Regions from separate parts of the Sphingomonas fucosidasi genome, predicted to be linked through region 1. Evidence: predicted binding sites of a transcription regulator. Region 1 holds the regulator's gene; each other region holds the start of a gene.
The links. Region 1 encodes LexA, which represses DNA repair genes until DNA is damaged. Its sites were predicted from a motif close to GTTCCNCNCTTGTTCT; they were not measured.

Region 1 (5,440 bases):
AGCGCGGGCGGTATCGCGGCGGCGCTCGCAACCGGCGACGTCGGCGCGATCAGCGAGGAGGATTCGGAGGCGATGCGCCGGGCGGGGCTCGCGCATCTGCTGTCGGTGAGCGGGTTGCACATCACCGCGGCGGTTGCGGCGACGATGCTGATCGTGTTGCGTCTGCTGGCGCTCAGTCCGTGGCTGGCTTTGCACGCCCGCCTGCCGTTGATTGCCGCGCTGGCCGGGGCGGCGGCGGCGATTGGTTACACGTTGCTGACCGGGAGCCAGGTGCCGACGATCCGGTCGTGCGTCGCGGCGTTGCTGGTGCTGGCGGCGCTGGCGATGGGACGCGAGGCGATGACTTTGCGGCTCGTCGCAGCCGGCGCCGCGTGCGTGATGCTGGTCCTGCCCGAATCGGCGGCCGGGCCGAGCTTTCAGCTCTCGTTTGCGGCGATCACCGCGATCATGGCGTTGCACGAACATCCGGTGATCCGCGCGTTCTTCGGCCCGCATGACGAGGGGCGCGGGCGTAGACTCGCGCGCGGCGTCGCGTCGCTGCTGCTGACGGGGCTGCTGGTCGAATTCGCGCTGATGCCGATCGCGGTCTATCATTTCCACAAGGCGGGCCTGTACGGCGCGTTCGCCAACATCGTCGCGATCCCGCTGACGACGTTCGTAGTGATGCCGCTGGAGGCGTTGGCGTTGCTACTCGACGCTGGCGGCCTGGGCGCACCGGTCTGGTGGCTGGTGCAGCGGTCGCTCGATGCGCTGCTATGGTTGGCCCATATCGTCGCCGACGCGCCGGGTTCGGTACGATCCTTGCCCGCAATGCCGACGCCAGCATTCGCGCTGATGGTGATCGGCGGTATCTGGATTGCGTTGTGGCGGACGCGGTTGCGCCGACTGGGACTGCTGCCGCTCGCCGCCGGTGCGATCTGGGCGTTGACGACACCTGCACCCGATGTTCTCGTTACCGGTGACGGCCGCCACGTGGCGGTGCGGACGGCGGCGGGACTGGCTATGCTGCGCGACCGGGCCGGCGATTATACGCGCGACATGCTCGCCGAGAATGGCGGGGTGGATGGTGAGCCACTCCTGCTTGCGGACCAGCCCGATGCACGATGCAGCCGCGATCTGTGCGTCACCGATATCGCCGCGCGAGGACGGATGTGGCGGATCCTTGCGACGCGCAGCGCTTATATGGTGCCGATCGGCGAACTTATTTCCGCGTGTCGTAGCGCCGACGTCGTGGTCAGCGAACGCGGTCTGCCTAAACGTTGCGTGCCGCGGTGGCTGAAGCTGGATCGCCGTGTTCTGCGTCGGACAGGCGGGGTCGCGCTGACCTTGGGGACCGGGACGGTCGTCACGATACTGACTGCAGGCGATCGCCATCCCTGGCGCGATCCGCCCGTCCTCAAACGTCCTGCGCATATTTTGAGATCGCGGCACGCTCGGTTTCAAGATGAGACGTCTGGATTTCGGGCCGTCCAAGGCCGCAGGAAGTACGATGTTCACGCAACGGCGCAAAGGCGCGCCGGTGATGGCGATCGGGAGACCATCCCGAACTCCATGAAGGATTGAGCAGCCTCGTCGCCTTGACCGCTTCGAGGTGGAAGTAGGCGTCCCCCAAAACGCAACATCTCCGCGCCCTTGCGCCTTCGCGTGATCCAAATCACCAGCGGACGCGCGCGCTGGCCGGCCGATAAATTTTCACGCGGAGACGCGGAGACGCGGAGGCGCGGAGCAGTGTCTTAGACGACGAACCGGACCAGGTTAGAGACTATCCGGCCGTCCCTCCCGCGGTCATTTTAAAGCGCAAGGTTCTACCCAACCGAAAAACCTCCGCGGCTCCGCGTCTCCGCGCGAACATATTCTTTATGCTGCGCAGAGTAGGCGCTGGCAGCTCAATCGTAGCGGCGGAGGATGCCGGAGAGTTTGCCTTGCACGCGGACTTGCGCGGGGGCGTAGCGTTGGGGGTCGTAGGCGCGGTTGGCTGGGTCGAGGCGGACCATGGCGCCTTCGCGGCGGAAGTATTTGAGCGTGGCTTCGCTGTCTTCGATCAGGGCGACGACGATCTCGCCGTCGCGAGCGGTCTCGGTGCGGCGGATCAAGGCGTAGTCGCCGTCGAGGATGCCGGCTTCGACCATCGAGTCGCCGGAGACTTCCAGCGCGTAATGTTCGCCGGTGCCGAGCAACGCGGCGGGGACGGCTAACATCGTGCTGCCCTCGAACGCCTCGATCGGGACGCCAGCGGCGATGCGGCCGTGGAGGGGGATCTCGATGACGTCGTTGGCCGGTTGCGGCGTGGCGGCGGTGGGGGCCGCCTTGACGTTCGAGGTCTTCGATGGCGCCTTTTTCTCCGCACGCTCCGGCATGCGCAGCACTTCGAGTGCGCGCGCGCGGTTGGGCAGGCGGCGGATGAAGTTGCGCTCCTCGAGCGCGCTGATCAGACGGTGGACGCCCGACTTCGACTTGAGGTCGAGCGCGTCCTTCATCTCCTCGAACGACGGCGAGACGCCGGTTTCGTTGAGGCGATCGTTGATGAAGCAGACGAGTTCGTGCTGCTTGCGCGTGAGCATAGCGGTTCTCCGTCCGGAACAGACTGGGAACTTCTATGGAACATAATTAACGCCGTCAAGCGTCCGTATCACGCGATAACGAGGATTTCCGCCGATTCGCCTTCGTATGCCACCGGCGCGTTGCCGGGGCGGACGATGAGGCACGTCGAGCGGGCCAGCGTCAGCAGCATCGAGCTGTCCTGGATCGTCGAGGCATAGGCTTTGCCGTCGCGGAGTTCGGCACGGAGATAGTCGGTGCGGGCGTTATTGGCGGGGAGGTCTTCGCCGAGCAGTGCGTGCGTCGACTGAGGGAGCGGGTCGCGCGCGCCGGCCATGTGCGCGACGACCGGCTTCACGAACAGCGTGGCGGTGACGAACGCGGAGACCGGGTTGCCGGGGAGGCCGAGCACCATCATCTCGCCGATCCGGCCGGCCATCATCGGCTTGCCGGGGCGCAGCGCGATCCGCCAGAAATCTATCGTGCCGCCGGCCGCCTCGATTGCGGGGCGGACCAGGTCGTGATCGCCCACCGACGCGCCGCCTGTAGTGACAAGGAGGTCGGCTTGGACGCTGGCGAACGCGTCGCGGAGGATTTCGAGATTGTCGGGGAGAATTCCGAGGTCGATGATGTCGACGGGCATGTCGGCGAGCATTGCCGCCAGCATGATGCCGTTCGATTCGGGCAGTGCGACGCCGTCGGTCGTGGAGCCGGGGGGGACGAGTTCGTCGCCGGTGGCGGCGACGGCGACGCGGACGCGGCGGTTGACGGTCAGGCGGCCGTGGCCGCCGGTCGCGGCGACGGCGATGCGCGCCGGGCTGAGGCGGTCGCCGGCGGCGATCAGGCGGGTGCCGGTTGAGAAGTCGAGGCCTTTGCGGCGGGTGTTGCGGCCGAATGTCGGCGGACCTTCGCCGGCTAGGGTCAGGGTGGCGCCGTCGCGCTCGGCCTCTTCCTGGACCATGACGGTGTCGGCGCCTTCGGGTATCGCGGCGCCGGTGAAGATGCGTGTGGCTTGGCCGGGGGCGACTTTGCCGGGGAAGGGGCGGCCGGCGGCGCTTTCGCCGATGACTTTCCAGGGGCCGGGGAGGTCTTCGAAGCGGATCGCGTAGCCGTCCATTGCCGAGAGGTCGGCGGCCGGCTGCGTGCGGCGGGCGAGGATGTCCTCCGCGGCCCAGCGGCCGGCTGCTTCGCGTAAGGGGACGGTCTCGTGGCCGACGCGAGGGGCCATGGTGAAGAGGCGGGTCTGGGCTTCGGCGACGGGGACTAGGGTCATGAAGGCTCTGTTTCCGGGCAGTTCTGAAGGGTGAAGTGTAGGAAGTATAGCCGCTAGGAGCGGTTTGGCGGTTTGTGCTTTGGGGCGCGAATAAGGGGGAAGCGCGGGGTGCGGGGGTATGTTCCATGCTCTGTCACGGGTTCCGGGTGTAGGACAGGTGTTGTTGGCTGAGCGAGGGGGGCGGCGGGCCGTTGAGGGCGCTTTGGGCTGATCGATTTCGAACGGTTGCTACCGCCTCCTTGTTCTCCCGCGAAGGCGAGAGTCCAGTGTGGGTCCCCGCCTTCGCGGGGAAGCAAAGGGTTGGGCGGATGGCGGTTGCTATAATGTTGGCGTTCCCAATTGGGCCTCGGCCTTCGCCGGGGTGGATTTGGGGGACTGTTTTCTTCCGGGCGGGCTAGGCTGCGGGTGATCGTCTAACGCGTCCCTCGAACCTCCAGCCAGCGAGGGTTCATCCTTTACGGGGCTTTGTTTGGGGGGAAAGAGACACCAGATCAGTATGATGACACGCAATCAGCCGCGGGCGATAGACAGGATCGGGGCGGCGACGGGCGCGGTCCTGGTGTCGGGGTTGCTGGGCTATGCGCTGATCTATGGGTTGGTGGTGCCGCTGCCGGCGGCCGTCACGGACGCGTTGAAGGTGTTCAGCGTGGCGCCGCCTCCGCCGCCGCCGCCCGAGGAGAAGGTCAGGCCTCGGCCTTCGCCTAGTCGCAAGCCCGAGGGGGCCGCGTCGCCGCCGAACCTGAAGTCGAAGGCTACCGAGGTCGTGGCGCCGCCGCCGATCGTGCCGACTGTGGTGCCGCCGCCGGTCGTCGTGGCGGAGAAGGCTGGGGTGGGTGCGCAGGCGACTTCGGGGGCTTCGAACGTTCGCGGGCCGGGGACCGGGAGTGGCGGGATCGGCAATGGAACCGGGAGCGGAGGGTATGGCGATGGCGACGGCGGTGGGGGTGAGGAGACGCCACCCGAGTGGCGCAGCGGGCGGTTGCGGGACTCGGACTATCCGCGCGAGGCCGCCGAGACCGGGATCCGGGGGCGGGTGTTCGTGCGGTATCTGGTCCAGACCAATGGGCGGGTGTCGCGGTGCCGGGTGACACGGTCTAGCGGGAGCCGGGTACTGGATGATCTGACGTGTCGGTTGATCGAGCAGCGGTTTCGGTATGACCCTTCGCTCGATGCGGCGGGGCGGCCGGTGGAGTCTACGATCGTGGAGAGTCACGACTGGTCTATGGATGGGGATTGAGGGGGCTTAAGGTGAGCGCGTTCTGCTTGGCTTGCCCTCACCCTCGCCGCCTTTGGCGTCTTTCCCTCTCCCCTTTGGGAGAGGGTTCCTTGTTACGCGGTCCAGTTGCCGGATTTGCCGCCGGATTTTGCTCGGACGCGGATGTCGCTGAGGACCATTGTTTTGTCGATGGCCTTGGCCATGTCGTAGATCGTGAGGAGCGTTACGGTGGCGGCAGTGAGGGCTTCCATCTCGACGCCGGTCTTGCCTTCGGTCGAGGCGGTGGCGGTGGCGGTTACGCCGGTTTCGTCGGCGACCAGCTCGATCTCGACCTTGGTCAGCGGGAGCGGGTGGCAGAGGGGGATCAGGTCGCTGGTGCGTTTGGCGGCCATGATGCCAGCGACGCGGGCGAC
Region 2 (5,440 bases), on a different contig from region 1:
AACAAGGTCGTCGACCGTGCGCTCGCCGTCCTCGACGAGATCGACCCAATGGGCCCATCCGCCGCGGCCGCCGGCGCCGAACGCATCGATATCCTGTCGAACGCCGGTCGCGACGGCGAAGCACTCGCGGCCGCCAAGAACCGCATCGACCAGCAGGGCGCGGAGCCCGCCGACTGGCAACGCTACGCCGACCTGTTGCTGACGACCGGCAACCCCGCCGAAGCCGCTACCTGGTACCAGCGCATCATCGCCGCCGACGGGGACAAGGGCGGCACTTGGGGCGCGTGGCTGCAATATGGTGGTGCGCTCGATCAGGCCGGTCGCTGGCCCGAAGCGCGCGACGCTTTGGAAAAAGCCGTCGCCCGAGGCCCCGCGCAACCGCTTGCGCTCAACTATCTCGGCTTCGCAAAGGTCGAGCATGGCGACGACATCCCCGCCTCGATCCGGTTGCTAGAACGCGCCACCCGCCTCGACCCGACCAACGCGTCGATCACCGACTCGCTGGGCTGGGCCTACCACCTCTCGGGCAACACCGCGCGCGCGCTCCCGCTGCTCGAAACCGCCGCGCAGGCCGAACCCACCAACGCCGAAATATCCGATCACCTAGGCGACGCATACTGGAGCACGGGCCGAAACTACGAAGCCCGCTACGCCTGGCGCGCCGCGCTCCTCACCGCCGAACCCACCGAAACCGCACGCATAACCGCAAAGATCGCCAACGCCCTCCCCCCAAAAGCTCGCCGCTGAAACAACGGCCCTTGCCCTGAAAGCTGAGAGGGAAGGGGCTTGCTCCGCCAACATCCGTCAGCCCAGCGAACGCTGGGGTCTCTCACGAGGCGCGCATCGCCCGCCAACGATAAGATCCCAGCGTTCGCTGGGATGACGGTCGATTGTTGGCTAAGCGAATCGGCAAAGCGCGCACCAAGCCCGCCGCCAAACCCCGAGACACCGCAATGCCCGCCATCACCGAACCCGCCCCCGCCAAGATCAACCTGGCTCTCCACGTACGCCGCCGCCGGCTCGACGGCTATCACGACCTCGAAACCCTCTTCGCCTTCGCCACCGACGGCGACCTCATCACGGTAGAAGCCGTCGAGGCTAACAGTTTTACCATAACCGGCCCCTTCGCCGCAGCACTTCTCCCAACCCCTACCACCAACCCGGCGAAGGCCGGGGCCCAATTAGGGGTGGCCCCTGAAGACGCGCACGGCTCGGCCGACGCAGCGCGAGGCGCCGCGCCTTGGCAAGGCAATCTCGTAACCGCCGCCGCCGACGCCTTCACCACCGCCTTCGCCCCCGACACCCATCACGCCATAACCCTTGAAAAGCACCTCCCCATTGCCTCAGGCATAGGCGGAGGCTCGGCCGACGCCGCTGCCACGCTCCGCGCGCTGGTCCGCCTCCACGGCATAGATCCGACCGACCCCCGCCTCCACGAAATCGCCGCGAAACTAGGCGCAGACGTCCCCGCCTGCCTAGCCAATTGCACCATGCTCGGCACCGGCAAAGGCGACACGCTGACCACGCTCGAAGGCCTGTCCGGCACGCCACTCCTGCTGGTAAATCCGGGCGTCGCGGTTTCCACCGCCGCCGTCTTCAAGACCTGGGACGGCCAGGACCGAGGCCCGATTCCGGAAGGTCCCCTCCTCGACCGCGCTAGAGCCGGCCGCAACGACCTCGAGCGCCCCGCGCTGACGCTCGCCCCCATCATCGCCGAAGTCCGCACGCTTCTCGACGCGGCGCGCGGCGTCATCCTGTCGAGAATGTCCGGCTCCGGCGCCACCTGCTTCGCCCTGTTCGAAACCACCCAGGCCCGAGACGCAGCGGCTACCGCCGCGCAAGCCTGCGGCTGGTGGACCCTCGCAACGACCATGGCCTGAAGAAAAGATGCCACCAGCGATGACGCGATTGCGCGGTCACGCCACCACGCCACATCCGTCATCCTGACGAAAGTCAGGACCCAGAGCCACAAATGACACCGCGCGTCTTTTCGCCATCTCAAGACTGTTGATGGGCCGACCACCGCCAAGCCCACGCGCGAGCAAGCCGATCCGTTCTCGACCAAACTCTGCCCAGCCCACTCTTCATCTCGGACTTGTTCCGGGATCCACGTTGGCACGGGATCCGCGGTCTCTGAGCATGCGGGCCGGTTGAGGCGGGATACGAGCCCGGCATGACGGCAGAAGAAGGCAGGGGCGCTCGACGGCTGCTGCTGTCAAGCAAGCGTCCTTTTCTTCGCAAACTCAACGTTCCCTACTTGTTCCAGGGGAACAAATAGAATACATCGGTTTGACGCGTTGAATGGCACGCGCGCTTGCTTTAGCGATGGGAGCTTATCAATGGCCGCTAATCTGAAAGTGATCGACACCGGCATGGCAACCGCAACCAACGACCGCCAGAAGGCGCTCGACGCCGCGCTCGCGCAGATCGACCGCGCGTTCGGCAAGGGCTCGGCGATGCGCCTGGGCTCGAAGGAAACCATGCAGGTCGAGGTTATCTCGACCGGCTCGCTCGGGCTCGACATCGCGCTCGGCGTTGGCGGCCTGCCGCGCGGCCGCGTGATCGAGATCTACGGTCCGGAAAGCTCGGGCAAGACCACGCTCGCGCTCCACGTGATCGCAGAAGCGCAGAAGGGCGGCGGCACCGCGGCGTTCGTCGATGCCGAGCACGCGCTCGACCCGGTCTACGCCAAGAAGCTCGGCGTCAACATCGACGAGCTGATCGTCTCGCAGCCCGACACCGGCGAGCAGGCGCTCGAGATCGTCGACACGCTGGTCCGCTCGAACGCGATCGACGTGCTCGTCGTCGACTCGGTCGCAGCGCTCGTGCCGCGCGCCGAAATCGAGGGCGAGATGGGCGACAGCCATGTCGGTCTCCAGGCCCGCCTGATGTCGCAGTCGTTGCGCAAGCTCACCGGCTCGATCAGCCGCTCGCGCTGCATGGTGATCTTCATCAACCAGCTCCGTATGAAGATCGGCGTCATGTACGGCAATCCCGAGACGACGACCGGCGGCAACGCGCTGAAGTTCTACGCCTCGGTCCGCCTCGATATCCGTCGCATCGGCGCGATCAAGGCCGGCGAAGAGGTCACCGGCAACCAGACCCGCGTGAAAGTCGTCAAGAACAAGGTCGCGCCGCCGTTCAAGCAGGTTGAGTTCGACATCATGTACGGGCAGGGCGTCTCTAAGCTCGGCGAGATCCTCGATCTCGGCGTAAAGGCCGGGCTCGTCGAGAAGTCGGGTGCGTGGTTCAGCTACGACAGCGTGCGTCTCGGCCAGGGCCGCGAGAACTCGAAGACGTTCCTGAAGGACAACCCCGAAACCGCCGACCGCCTCGAAAAGCAGATCCGCGCGCGCACCGACAAGGTCGCCGAGGAAATGATGGCCGGCCCCGACGCCGAAGACGACGTATAACCCCCTACACCCCTCTCCCTAAGGGGAGAGGGAGGGGCCCATTGCCGTCGCAATGGGAGGGTGAGGGCACGCGGCAGATGATGCGCGGTGGCGTGGCGGCAACTGGATTGGCTTTGCAGCGACGTCGGCGTTGGCATCGGCATCGGCTTTGCACCAACATCGGCATTGGATCGCGCCGCACCGCTCCGCCCCGCCCAACCCTCCACCCCGGCGAAGGCCGGGGGCCAATTGGAAAGGTGGCAATAACGAAGCGCGATCTATCGTTGCGATTGTCACCCAACCGATCTCCAGCCCCCGCAGAGGTGGTGGCTCCCACCGAACGGGAGCACCCGCGCGCCCTTGTTCTCCCGCGAAGGCGGGATCCCAGTCTGGATCCCCGCCTTCGCGGGGAAACAAGAAGGCGCGAGCTGCCGCAGAAAAATAGCGCAACAGGCGCGGCAGAGCGTCCAATTCCCCAGCGCCAAACCCGCGCGAGCGTCTATACTTCCTATACTTCGCTCCAAGCCGTCGCCCCCCAGATCCGACCATGAGGCATCCCGACCCATGACCACCGCCTACGACTGGACCGGCAGAATAGGCGACGTCTGGGCCGAGGAATGGTGCCGGACAGATCGCAGCTTCACCAACCTGACCCCGCACCTCAACGCCGCGATCCTCGCCGCCACCGCACCCCAGACGCGCAAGATCATCGACATAGGCTGCGGCGCCGGCGCGACTTCGCTCGCCACCGCGCAAGCCGTCCCGGACGCGACCGTAACCGGCATCGATCTCTCACCAACGCTGATCGATATCGCCAGACACCGCGCCGAAACCCAGTCCAACGCCAGCTTCGAATGCGCCGACATCACCGTTGCCGCCCCGAACCACGGCCCGATCGACCTCTACGTCTCGCGCCACGGCGTCATGTTCTTCGCCGACCCCCTCGTTGCTTTCGCCACGCTCGCCGAAGCCGCGGCCCCCGACGCTTCGCTCGTCTTCTCCTGTTTCGCCGAACGCGCCGCCAATCGCTGGGCCACCGAAACCGTCACTGCGACCGGCGGCGATCCCATCGCGCCTGCCAGCACCGCACCCGGCCCCTTCGCGTTTGCCGATCCGACATATGTCGCCGGAATCCTAGCAACCGCAGGCTGGAATGCCGCTCCGCCTCAGCGCCTGAATTTCGCCTACCGAGCCGGCGAGGGCGCCAATCCCGAGGCCGATGCCGTCGACTATTTCCGCCGCATAGGCCCGGCCGCCTCCGCCATCCGCGACGCGGCCCCCGAGGAACGCGGGCGCCACATCGCGCGTCTCTCCGAAGTCTGCGCGCATTACAGCGACGGCGTCACGGTAGAATTCCCCGCGGCCGCCTGGATCTGGACCGCCCGCAAAACAGCGAATTAGAATAACGGGAAGCCAGCATGATCATCGTCCACCACCTTGAAAACTCGCGATCGCAGCGCATCCTGTGGATGCTCGAGGAGCTCGGCCTCCCCTACGAGATCAAGCGCTACGAGCGGAACAAGCAGACCATGCTCGCCCCGCCCGAACTCAAGAAGGTGCATCCACTCGGCAAGTCGCCGGTGATCGAGGATGCCGATGTTCAGGGTGGCCAGGTGGTCGCCGAAACCGGCGCGATCGTCGAATATCTGGTCGACAAGGCCGACGGAAAGCTCGGCGCCCCCGCTAACCGCGCCGACGTGCTTCGCTACCGCTTCTGGCTACATTATGCGGAAGGCTCGATGATGCCGCCACTGCTGCTGAAGCTCGTCCTCGCGCGCATTCCGATCATGGGCAAGGTCGCGGTCAAGAAGATCCAGCCGATGATCGACGTCCATCTCGACTATGTCGAATCCGAACTGTCGCAGCGCCCCTGGTTCGCCGGCGCGGAGATGACCGCCGCCGACATCATGATGAGCTTCCCCCTGGAAGCCGCGCGGAGCCGCGGCGGCCTGAACGAGTCGCGCCCCGCGACGATCGCCTGGCTGGCCAAGGTCCACGCGCGGCCGGCATATCAGGCTGGACTCAAGAAGGGTGGGCCATACGCCTAC
Region 3 (5,440 bases), on a different contig from region 1:
TGCGTCGCCTGAAGGACCGCCACGCTGGCGAAGCGGTCGCGATGGCTGAGAGCAACGGCTATGACAATGCCGGCTACACGTTGTTCCAGGAGAGCGTCGAGGAGGACGATGTCGCGGACGCACCGCTGATCATCGCCGAAACGCGCGTCGACATTCCCGAGGCCAGCGTGTCCGACGCAGTGATGATGCTCGATTTGCGCAACACCGCTGCATTGCTGTTCAAGAATGCGGGCACCGGCGCGCACAACATGGTCTACAAGCGCGGCGACGGCACGATCGGCTGGGTCGAGCCACAGCGGGCCGCTTCGACTGGCGCGGCCTCCCCTCCCCAGTAAAAGAAGGGTCCATAAGGGCGCGGGTCTGACGGCCGCGCCTTTACGCCCCCGCGCAACCCGCTAAGGCGGACGCGCGCGGGGGCGCTTGAGACATTGAACACCATGACCGATTTCAGCGATATGCTGCGTCCCGACGCAGTGCAGACGGGCGTGATCGCCACCAACAAGAAGGCGGTGTTCCAGCATATCGCGACGATTGCGGCCGAGATCGTCGATACGGATGCGAAGACGATCGCCGAGCGACTGACGGCACGCGAAAAGCTTGGTTCGACCGGGTTCGGCGGTGGCGTCGCGATCCCGCATGCGAAGCTCGAGGGGCTCGCGCAGGTCACCGGCGTGTTCGTGCGGTTGGCGCAGGCCGTAGATTTCCAGGCGGTCGACGATCTGCCCGTCGATCTTGTCTTCATGCTGTTGTCGCCGACCGATGCGGGGGCGGTGCATCTGAAGGCGCTCGCGCGCGTCTCGCGGCGGCTGCGCGACAAGGCGTTTCTGGAGAAACTGCGCGGCGCTGGCTCGCCCGATGCGCTCTACGCGCTGTTCACCGCCGACGAGGTGCGCGATGCCGCGTAACCCCTATCCTGCCTCCGTCATCCTGACGAAAGTCAGGACCCAGAGTAACGGAGTATGGCCCTTCGTGGCTCTGGGTCCTGACTTTCGTCAGGATGACGGCAGTTTGCTTGGCGGGCGATGCGCAAATGTCTGACGCCCCTAACCCGGCCCCCAACACCGCCGGCGCGGAGGCGCATTTTCGCGCGCTAGAGTCGCTCTACGCGCAGGCGCCGATCAATCGGTTCTTCGAATCGTCGCTGGAAATCCCGGAGGCTGGCGTCGCGCGGATCCATTTCACGATCGACGAGCGGCATTATCACGCGGGCGGCGCAGCGCACGGCACGAGCTATTTCAAGATGCTCGACGATGCCGCGTTCTATGCGTCGAACAGCCTCGTCACCGATCGCTTCCTGCTGACGACCGCGTTCAATCTGCTGCTCACCCGCCCACTCAAAGTCGGCCCGGTGATCGCCGAGGGTCGCTGGATCAGCGGCAAGCGGCGCGTGTTCGTCGCGGATGCGCGGCTGATCGATGCGGAGGGCGAAGAAGCCGCGCGGGGCACCGGCACGTTCATGCGCTCGCGGATCGCGCTGGCCGGGCTGCCTGGATACCGCGCGCCGGCATGAGCGATCGGCTGCCCAGTGGCGTGCTCGTCAGCGCCCTTCTCCGCCGGGTCAACGACGCGGGTGGCTTCGGCGCGGTGATGGCGAAAGGCGATGCACAGGGCGGCGCGATCCTCGTCATCGCGATCGACAAAGGGGCCCCTCCCCGGCTGCTGGAGCGTGGAATCGGGCCCGACGGACGGACCGCCTTGATCGACTCGACCCCTGCCGAAGACCTCGATGGCTATTGGCGGCGCAGGCGCGCGCGCGACCCGGATTTGTGGGTGGTCGAGGTGGACATCGCAGCGGCGGAACGGTTCGCCGCTGAAACGATCCTCGACGATTGACTCGAAAGCCCCCCCAATAGAGGGGGATTGCAACATTGATTGGCGTTGTGCTGGGACGGGTGCGATCCGGATCAGTTACGCAGTCGGGGGGATGCCTGGACGGTCGGCTCGTACGATCGACTCCACGGTCTCACCGCATCTGAATAAGCTTGAATGACCATTCTTCAGCGGGCTGCGACAATCGCGGCCATGACCTTCTCTCTCGCCGGCCTGCTCGGCAACAGCGCACCCGGCCATGCGACCGGTATCGATCGTACCACGGTCAGCCTGACCGCTCTCGCAAATCTAAACGCCCTCTCCCCGCAGAATGTTCCGCAGGTCGCTCCCGCCGCAACGCCCGTTGCCGCCGTCGAGAAGACCGCGATCGAGAAGACCGCGATCGAGAAGACCGCGATCGAGAAGACCGCGATCGAGAAGACTGCCGCCGAGCAGCTCGCTCCTGCAGAGGAAGAAGAATTCGACACGCTCGCCCAGGCCGTTGCCGCGCAGGATAGCGCCGCCGCCGACGACGCGCTCCAGTGCCTTGCCGGCGCGATCTATTTCGAGTCCAAGGGCGAGCCGCTGACCGGCCAGCTCGCGGTTGCCGAAGTCATCATCAATCGCGCCAAGTCGGGTCGTTTCCCCACCGACGTCTGCGCCGTCGTCAAGCAGCGTGGCCAGTTCAGCTTCGTCCGCGGTGGCCAGATCCCGACTATCACCAAGGGTGCCTCGTATCGCACCGCGGTTGCCGTCGCCAAGGTCGCTCTTGCGAGTGCCTGGAACAGCCCGGCCGACAAGGCGCTCTACTTCAACACCCCCGATCGCCGCCCTTCGGTTCGCGCGATCAAGGTCGCCTCGATCGGCAACCACGTCTTCTATCGCTGATCTTTTGTCGTCCCCGCGCAGGCGGGGATCCATATACGCCACTGGTGCGATCTTGCCGTGAGGCTAGCCAATATGGGTTCCCGCCTTCGCGGGAATGACGAGACCAGAACACTACCACAATCCGTGAATGAGCTTGCCTCGTTCGCGGATTGTTCTATTTCCGGGGCATGCTCGATATGCCGCCGGACTCCTGCATCGACAAACCCGGATCCCCCCAGGATTCGTCCCTCTGCGCCGCCGACGTGGCGCGCGGGGTCATCCGCATGTTGCTGCGGCACGATCTCACCGCGATGACCGAAGTGCCGCTCGACGGTGGCCGCCGGGCCGACCTGATGGCGGTCGATGCGCGCGGTCAGATCGTCATCGTCGAGATCAAGGTATCGCGCGCCGACCTGCTCGGCGACGGCAAGTGGCCGGATTATCTAGGGCATTGCGACCGGTATTTCTGGGCGGTGCCCGCGGGGTTCGACGTCGGGCCGTTGCACGGGCCTGCGTTCCTGCCCGAGCGGACAGGGATCATCGTCGCGGATCGCTACGACGCGGCGATCGTGCGGGAGGCGCATACCACCCCCCTGCCCGCGCATGCCCGCAAACGCTGCACGCTGGCGTTCGCCAGGCGAGCCGCGCGCCGGTTGATCGCGCAGATGGACCCGGATGCGGACGGGTTGGCGTTTTAGGATCTAGGGCCTCCCCTCCCCTCCCTGGAAGGGAGGGGTCGGGGGTGGGTCGGTTTCTGTACCGTGCAACGGTTGCGTCACGAGCCGGCCGACCCACCCCCAGCCCCTCCCTTCCAGGGAGGGGAGCGCGTCGTGATTTTGGCGACCTCGGCGACTTTACCGCCGCCGCTCAAACTCAGAACTTCGGCCCCGATACCGCTTTCCGCACCTTCTTCGGCGCATCCGCCAGCAGCTTCGACACGACCGGGTTACGCCCATCCTGCTTGGCGTAGTCGCGTGCCGACATGCCGGCGATGATATCCGCCTGATCGGGATCGGCGTTCTCGTTCAGCAGCACGCGGATCATCCCCACGTCGCGGCGCTGCACCGCGCGGATCAACGGCGTCTCGCCGGCCGAGTTGCCGAGGTTCGGGTTCGCCCCCGCTGCGGTCAGGATCGGGATCATGCCCGTCTGCCCCAGCGTCACCGCGAGCAGCAGCGGCGTGTTGCCCTTGCCGTCGCGCAGATTGGCGTCGGCGCCCTTTTGCAGCAGGAAGCGCAGATAGACCTCGTCGCCGCGCTTGATGACGATGTGGAGCGCCCCCTCCCCGTTCGTCACGTCGCGCGTGTTGATGATGTTGCTGCCCGGGCGGCCGAGCATCTCGAGCACCTCGTTGTTCTTGGCATCGCGCACCGCGGACAGGAACTTGTACCCCTCCGACTGGCCCTGCGCGAAGGCGGGCGCCGCCATGCCGAGCGCGGGCGTCAGAAGGGCAGTGGCGAGCATCAGGCGAATACGCATCGAGAGACTTCCTTGGTTCGTCCTGGATATTGGCGACGCTTGCGCCGCAGTAGCGAACAGATCAAGGCTGGCGGCATCATGACCCTTCGTTTCATCCTTTGTGCGCTCGCCCTGCCCGCCCTGGCGTTGGCGGCCTGCAACTCGTCCCAGCCCGCCGCCAAACCGCCGCTCGAAGGCGCCCGGATCGGCGGTCCCTTCGCGTTGACTGACCAGAACAGACAGGCCGTCACCGAGCGCAACTTCGCGGGCAAATACCGGATCATGTATTTCGGCTACACCTTCTGTCCCGATGTGTGTCCGACGGATGTCCAGGCGATCGGCGCCGCGGTGAAAAAGCTCGAGGCGAGCGACCCCGCGATCGCCGCGAAGATCGTGCCGGTGTTCGTGACCGTCGATCCGGCGCGCGATACGCCCGCGGTACTCAAGCAGTTCGTCTCCGCCTTCCACCCGCGCATGGTCGGCCTGACCGGCAGTCCGCAAGCGATCGACCGGATCAAGACCGAATATGCGGTGTATTCGAGCAAGGGCGAGCCCTCCCCCGGGGGCGGCTACCTCGTAAACCACAGCCGGCAGGCCTATCTGATGGACCCGGACGGCAAGCCGATCGCTTTGCTGCCGCAGGAACAAGGGCCCGACGCGGTGGCGACAGAGATCAAGCGCTGGGTATCGTGAGCACGCGCTTCTGGGAAGATACGCCGATCGAGCAACTCGATCGCGGCCAATGGGAAGCCTTGTGCGACGGCTGTGGCAAATGCTGCATCCACAAGCTCGAGGACGAGGAGACCGGCGAACTCGTCGCCACCAACGTATCGTGCCGCCTGCTCGACCGGCGCAGCGGGCAATGCTCCGATTACCGCCACCGCCACGCGTACGTGCCCGAATGCGTGCGGCTGACGACCGGCAACGTCCACGGGATCGACTGGCTGCCCTCGACCTGCGCCTACCGCCTGCGCGCGGCCGGCGAGCAGCTGCCCGAGTGGCATTACCTCGTCTGTGGCGACCGCGAGGCCGTCCACCGCGCCAAGCAATCGGTGCGCGGCTGGACGGTCAGCGAGGACGAGGCGGGCGAGCTGGAATATCACGTGATCGACCGCGAACTGTAAGCCGGTGATAGAAGGCCTGGAGATCGTCCGTCACCCTCGCGCCCGTCGTGCGCGGTTGTCGATCGATCCTGCGAGCGGCCGCGCGCGGCTCGTCCTCCCCAAGCGGGCGGCGCTGAAGCAGGCGCTGGTCTGGGCCGAGGACAAGGCCGGCTGGATCGCCGAACAGCGCGCATTGCTCCCCC
Region 4 (5,440 bases), on a different contig from region 1:
CGGCACCGTGAACCCGATCGTCGTCGCCTCGGCGAGCGGCAATGCGACGATCCCGTTGAACGTAAACGCCATCGCCGACAGCCCGACGATCGCGCGCACGACATGCGCCGGCAACCGCTTCGTCGCCACCGAAGGCAGGCTCGGACCGGCGGCGATCACCCCCGACACCAGCAAACACGCCCCGAACTGCCGAAAGAACAGGATCTCCGACACGCTCGCGCCGTACCGCTCGGCCAGCTTGATCGCGGTATTCATCAGCGCGAAGATCACGACCGACAGCAACCGCATGCCGATGGCGGGAAGGATGCGGTCGGTGGGCATGCCTAGTCCCTAGCGAGGGGAGGGCGGGCATCCCACCCCAAACGTTGGTCGAACGCTAGTCATCCCGACACCAACACCCGTCATCCTGACGAAAGTCAGGACCCAGGATACCATCCACACCGCCCGTGGCTCTGGGTCCTGACTTTCGTCAGGATGACGGAGGGCGTCAGTATGATGGGCGGCGACGGAGTGGACGCCGCAACTCACACGTGACGAACCCCCGCGCACCCGCTATCCGCACCCCATGATAAAGCGCGCACTCCCCGTCACCCGCGAGGCGGATTTTTCCGCCTGGTACCAGGCCGTCATCTCCGAGGCCGATCTCGCCGAGGAATCCGGCGTCCGCGGCTGCATGGTCATCCGCCCCTGGGGCTATGGCATCTGGGAGCGGATCCAGCGCCTGCTCGACGACCGGATCAAGGCGACCGGCCACGAAAACTGCTATTTCCCGCTCTTCATCCCGCTCTCGTACTTCGAGAAGGAGGCCGAGCACGTCGACGGGTTCGCCAAGGAAATGGCCGTGGTCACGCACCACCGCCTCAAGGCCGACGGCTATGGCCGCCTGATCCCCGATCCCGACGCCAAGCTCGAGGAGCCGCTGGTTGTCCGCCCGACCTCCGAAATGGTCATCGGCGCAGCGTTCGCGCGCTGGGTCCAGTCGTGGCGTGACCTGCCCGTGCTGATCAACCAGTGGGCCAACGTCGTCCGCTGGGAAATGCGCACCCGCATGTTCTTGCGCACTAGCGAGTTCCTCTGGCAGGAAGGCCATACCGCGCACGCCACGCCGCAGGAAGCGCGCGACGAGACGCTCAAGATGCTCGAAGTCTATCGCGACTTCGCGGAAGAGTGCTTGGGCGTCCACGTGATCGCCGGCGAGAAGCCCGAAAACGAGCGCTTCCCCGGCGCGGTCGCGACCTATTCGATCGAGGCGATGATGCAGGACGGCAAGGCGCTGCAAGCCGGCACCTCGCATTTCCTCGGCACCAATTTCGCCTCGGCGCAGAACATCCGCTTCCAGAATGCGGGCGGAGAGTTCGAGCTGTGCAACACCACCAGCTGGGGCGTGTCGACGCGGATGATCGGCGCGGTCATCATGGTCCACGGCGACGACGACGGGCTGCGCGTGCCGCCGATGATCGCGCCGTGGCAGGTCGTGATCGTCCCCATGCTGCGCGACGTGCCCGAGGACGCGGCGATCGTCGACTATTGCAAGTCGCTCCAGGCCGAACTGGCCAAGCAGTCCGCGCTGGGCGAACCGGTCCGCGCGCTGCTCGACCTCAAGCCCGCCAAGGCCGCGACCAAGCGCTGGGGCTGGGTCAAGAAGGGTGCACCGATCGTGATCGAGGTCGGCGGCCGCGACGTGGCCGGCGGCAACGTCACGGTGATCCGCCGCGATCGCCTCTACCGCGAGGACGGCAAGCTGGACAGCAATGCGGTCGCGCGCGACACGTTCGTGAGCGAAGTCTCGGGCATGCTGCACGACGTGCAGGCGACGCTCCACGTCGAATCGATGAACCGCGTGAAGGGCAACATCGTCCCCGCGAACGACTTCGCCGCGGTCGAGGCGCATTTCGCGGACGGCGTGAAGAACCCCGGCTGGGTCGACGTGCGCTGGTCCAAGCCGACCGGCCCCGCGCTCGACAAGGTCGTGGAGCGGTTGAAGGCGTTCAAGCTCACGATCCGCAACGCACCGATGGGCCAGACCGGCTGCGACGACGGCGCGTGCATCTTCACCGGCGAACCCGCGGTCGAACGCGTACTGATCGGGCGGGCGTACTGATTACCTTCGTCATCCTGGACTAGATCCAGGATGACGGAAGCTGGCAATAGTTCAGGCCATTGCCGCTTTTACCCCTTCTTGAAAGGGAAGGGGTGACTTGCTCGGCCACGCCGGTTCGGATGTGGGGAAGCCGACTTACCCCCAACCCCGCCGTTCCAGGGAGAGGGAGAATAGGTCGATCCGCTTTTGTCCGCCGACGGACTGAGACTTACCGACCCTCAAAACAACTCGCCCTGAGGCCCGCGCGGCGCACGGAACAGGTCGTTTCGCAGCGCGATCCGCTCCTGATTTAGCCCATGTTTCGCGCACGCGATCCGGAACCGCGTTCCCAGCAGATCCGCCCACGGCCCTTGCCCCTTCATCCGCGTGAAGAAGTTCGGATCGTTGTCACGTCCGCCACGCAGCGACGCGATCGTCGCCATCACCTTGCCCGCGCGCTCAGGAAAATGGTCGTCGAGCCATGCGCGAAACAGCGGTGCGACTTCATGCGGCAATCGCACCGGAATGAAAAACGCGCGGCTCGCCCCGGCCTCGGCCGCGCGCGCGATCAGATGTTCGATCTCATGGTCGGTGATCGCCGGGATCACCGGCGCGATCGACACGTAGACGGGCACGCCCGCATCAGCGAGCTTGCGCACCGCTGCAAGCCGCCGTTCGGGATGCGGCGCACGCGGCTCGACGGTCGATGCGATCCTGGGATCGAGCGACGTGATCGACATCGCCACCGCCGCCAGTCCCTTCGCCGCCATCGGTGCGAGCAGGTCGAGATCGCGCACCACCCGGTCCGACTTGGTGGTGATCGTCAGCGGATGATCCGTCTCGCTGAGCACCTCGATGATCCCGCGCGTGATCCGCCAGTCGGTCTCGATCGGCTGGTACGGATCGGTGTTAGTCCCCAATGCCATTGGCGCGACCGCATAGCCCGGCTTCGACAATTCCGCGCGCAGCAGCGCTGCGGCGGAAGGCTTCGCGAACAGCTTGCTCTCGAAATCCAGCCCCGGCGACAGGTCGTGAAACGCATGGCCTGGCCGCGCGAAACAATAGATGCAGCCATGCTCGCACCCCCGGTACGGATTGATCGAGCGGTCGAACGGCACGTCGGGCGATGCGTTGCGGCTGATGATCGTCCGCGGGGTTTCGACCGTCACCGTCGTCCGCAGCTTCGGCGCGATTCCGTCGATGCCCTCGCGCATGTCGAGCCAGTCGCCGTCCGCCTCGGTCTGCGGCAGGTTAAACCGCTTGCTCTCGTCGTTGCGCGTCGCCCCGCGGATTGGTCGGGCATGTTTCATAGCAGCAGCGTATAGCGAAAAACGGAACATATAAAGAACGAAAATCTTCGAGCACAAGAAATGCTAGATTAGTCGGGTTGATCTGCATCTGCCTGAGTTTGCTAGACTTTTGTAAAGTGTCACACCGTGAAAATCAGTGCTCGCGGCTTGTCGCGATACCGCGTAGGGCGATGTGATGACGGGACAGATCACCACGGTGGAACGTGCATTCGAACTCGCTCGCTCGGGCGAATGCGAGTCGGTCAATGCGCTTCGGCAACGACTGCGCCGCGAAGGGTATGACGCCGTCCATCTTCATTTGCACGGTGCGTCGATCAATCGGCAACTCGTCGAATTGATCCACGCCGCGCGTGGCGGCTCCGCGCTGGCATAGCGCCGGGCGTCATGCGCGCAGCGACACCATCCCCGCGCGGTACGACTCGCTCGGCCGCAACCTCGCAGTGGGCGCGACCGTCCGGTTCTAGGACGCCACGCCAATCCCGATCCTCCCCTTTGCAGAGGGGAGGATCGTTCCGGCGTCAGCGGTCATCGACCAACGTCGCGCCGCCGCGCGTATCGAGGTCGAGCATCTTCGGTTCGTCCGCAAGCGTCGCCGGCCATTCCGGCAGACCCGGACCGTTCGGATTGGCGTGCTTGACGAAATTGACCAGATAGCTGCTCGCTGTTCGCGCCGCCGCCCGGTCGGTCGCGCTCGTTTGCGGGCCGTATTTGATCGCTGCGGTGTCGAATAAGAACGGGATATCCGTCGCGTGCGACGCGCCTGCGGTCTTATCCGACCGAACCGACGTCGCCACGTACGAGAACCGATAATAATAGGTCGGCACGCCCTTCGTGGCGAGCAACGCCGCGGTGTTGCGTGCACCCGCGATCATATACCCTTGCGGACCGCCGATATCGTCACTGGTCGCGCCGATCATAACCGGCACCTTCGCGAATTGCCCTGCGGTATAGGCTGCGACTGGGTCGACCGCGATTTTGCCGTCGATCACCGGCCCGCTATAGGTTCTTGGCCCCGATCCCGGCGTGAACATCGCCGCCAGGCTCAGGCCGTCGGTAACCTGTTCCGCCGAAAGCCGACGCAGCTTGGTCAAAGCGTCCGGATCGCCCGGCGCGATCCCCTTTGCTTGCGCGAATGCCACCCCGATCGTCTCGGCCGTCGCGACCGTGCCGGCGGGGCCGGTTCCGGGTCCGCCCGATTGCACCACGGCCTTCTGGAACGTGCCGCGCGCCATCGGCGATGTGAGCAACGTATGAACGGACATACCGCCCGCGCTTTCGCCGATGATCGTCACATTGGCCGGATCGCCCCCGAATGCCGCGATATTCTTCTGCACCCATTTAAGCGCGGCCAGCTGGTCCATATAGCCATAGTTGCCGAGCAGCCCGTGATCGGGGTTCTGCGTCGTCAATTGCGGATGCGCGAAGGTTCCGAACCGTCCGAGGCGGTAATTGAAGCTCACCACCATGATCCCCGCCTTGGCGAGGTTGCTACCGGAATAGGTGGGTGGCGACGATCCGCCATTCACGAAGCCGCCGCCGTAGATCCAGACCATCACCGGCAATTTCGCCTTGGCATCGGCGGGTTTCCACACATTGGCATAGAGGCAATCCTCGGCCGGCGGCGTGCCAAGCGGCGCGGCATCGCTCGGGAAAGGCTGCTGCATGCAGTCGTTGGCATAGCGGCTCGCATCTCGCTCGCCGGTCCAGGCTGCGACAGGTTGCGGTGCCCGCCAGCGCAGCGGACCGACCGGCGGCGCCGCGAACGGGATCCCCTTGAAGGCAATGACCCCGTCGGATTCTGTGCCCCGCAATTTGCCGGCTTCGATCTTTACGGCGGTTTCCACGGGTCCGGCTTGCGCTAGCGCCGGACTGGCCAGCAGCCCGGCCGTAATGATGATGGTCAAGCGCATGACAGGGTCCTTGAAGCTGGTCGAAGCGAGATGTCAGCGTAAGCGCGCGCGCATGTCGATGCCAGCCCGTCAGTTGCGGTAGTGCGAGACGGCGGGATGAAGTTGATCCGCCACTCGGTTGCCGACCTGACACCATCGAG

Region 2: recA (recombinase RecA) is a predicted target of LexA. The motif match lies at 2,249-2,264, and genes of this name have one in related genera.
Region 3: U1737_RS11860 (MmcB family DNA repair protein) is a predicted target of LexA. The motif match lies at 2,838-2,853, and genes of this name have one in related genera.
Region 4: U1737_RS05265 (PA0069 family radical SAM protein) is a predicted target of LexA. The motif match lies at 3,414-3,429, and genes of this name have one in related genera.

Annotation. Positions count from the first base shown of each region.
Region 1 is NZ_JAXOJR010000001.1:284,035-289,474, forward strand. Features, by position in the region: gene U1737_RS01395 (ComEC/Rec2 family competence protein) at 1-1,563, shown strand, start outside; gene lexA (transcriptional repressor LexA) at 1,887-2,561, opposite strand; gene U1737_RS01405 (molybdopterin molybdotransferase MoeA) at 2,630-3,811, opposite strand; gene U1737_RS01410 (energy transducer TonB) at 4,311-5,048, shown strand; gene moaC (cyclic pyranopterin monophosphate synthase MoaC) at 5,141-5,440, opposite strand, start outside.
Region 2 is NZ_JAXOJR010000007.1:267,366-272,805, forward strand. Features, by position in the region: gene U1737_RS14565 (tetratricopeptide repeat protein) at 1-747, shown strand, start outside; gene U1737_RS14570 (4-(cytidine 5'-diphospho)-2-C-methyl-D-erythritol kinase) at 954-1,880, shown strand; gene recA (recombinase RecA) at 2,340-3,413, shown strand; gene U1737_RS14580 (class I SAM-dependent methyltransferase) at 3,957-4,793, shown strand; gene U1737_RS14585 (glutathione S-transferase family protein) at 4,811-5,440, shown strand, end outside.
Region 3 is NZ_JAXOJR010000006.1:52,820-58,259, forward strand. Features, by position in the region: gene hpf (ribosome hibernation-promoting factor, HPF/YfiA family) at 1-335, shown strand, start outside; gene U1737_RS11840 (PTS sugar transporter subunit IIA) at 438-905, shown strand; gene U1737_RS11845 (PaaI family thioesterase) at 1,031-1,510, shown strand; gene U1737_RS11850 (DUF1491 family protein) at 1,507-1,833, shown strand; gene U1737_RS11855 (cell wall hydrolase) at 1,987-2,697, shown strand; gene U1737_RS11860 (MmcB family DNA repair protein) at 2,865-3,374, shown strand; gene U1737_RS11865 (ankyrin repeat domain-containing protein) at 3,550-4,155, opposite strand; gene U1737_RS11870 (SCO family protein) at 4,234-4,827, shown strand; gene U1737_RS11875 (YcgN family cysteine cluster protein) at 4,824-5,258, shown strand; gene U1737_RS11880 (M48 family metallopeptidase) at 5,263-5,440, shown strand, end outside.
Region 4 is NZ_JAXOJR010000002.1:377,010-382,449, reverse strand. Features, by position in the region: gene U1737_RS05275 (DMT family transporter) at 1-321, opposite strand, end outside; gene U1737_RS05270 (aminoacyl--tRNA ligase-related protein) at 566-2,101, shown strand; gene U1737_RS05265 (PA0069 family radical SAM protein) at 2,320-3,390, opposite strand; gene U1737_RS05260 (hypothetical protein) at 3,566-3,763, shown strand; gene U1737_RS05255 (carboxylesterase/lipase family protein) at 3,909-5,300, opposite strand.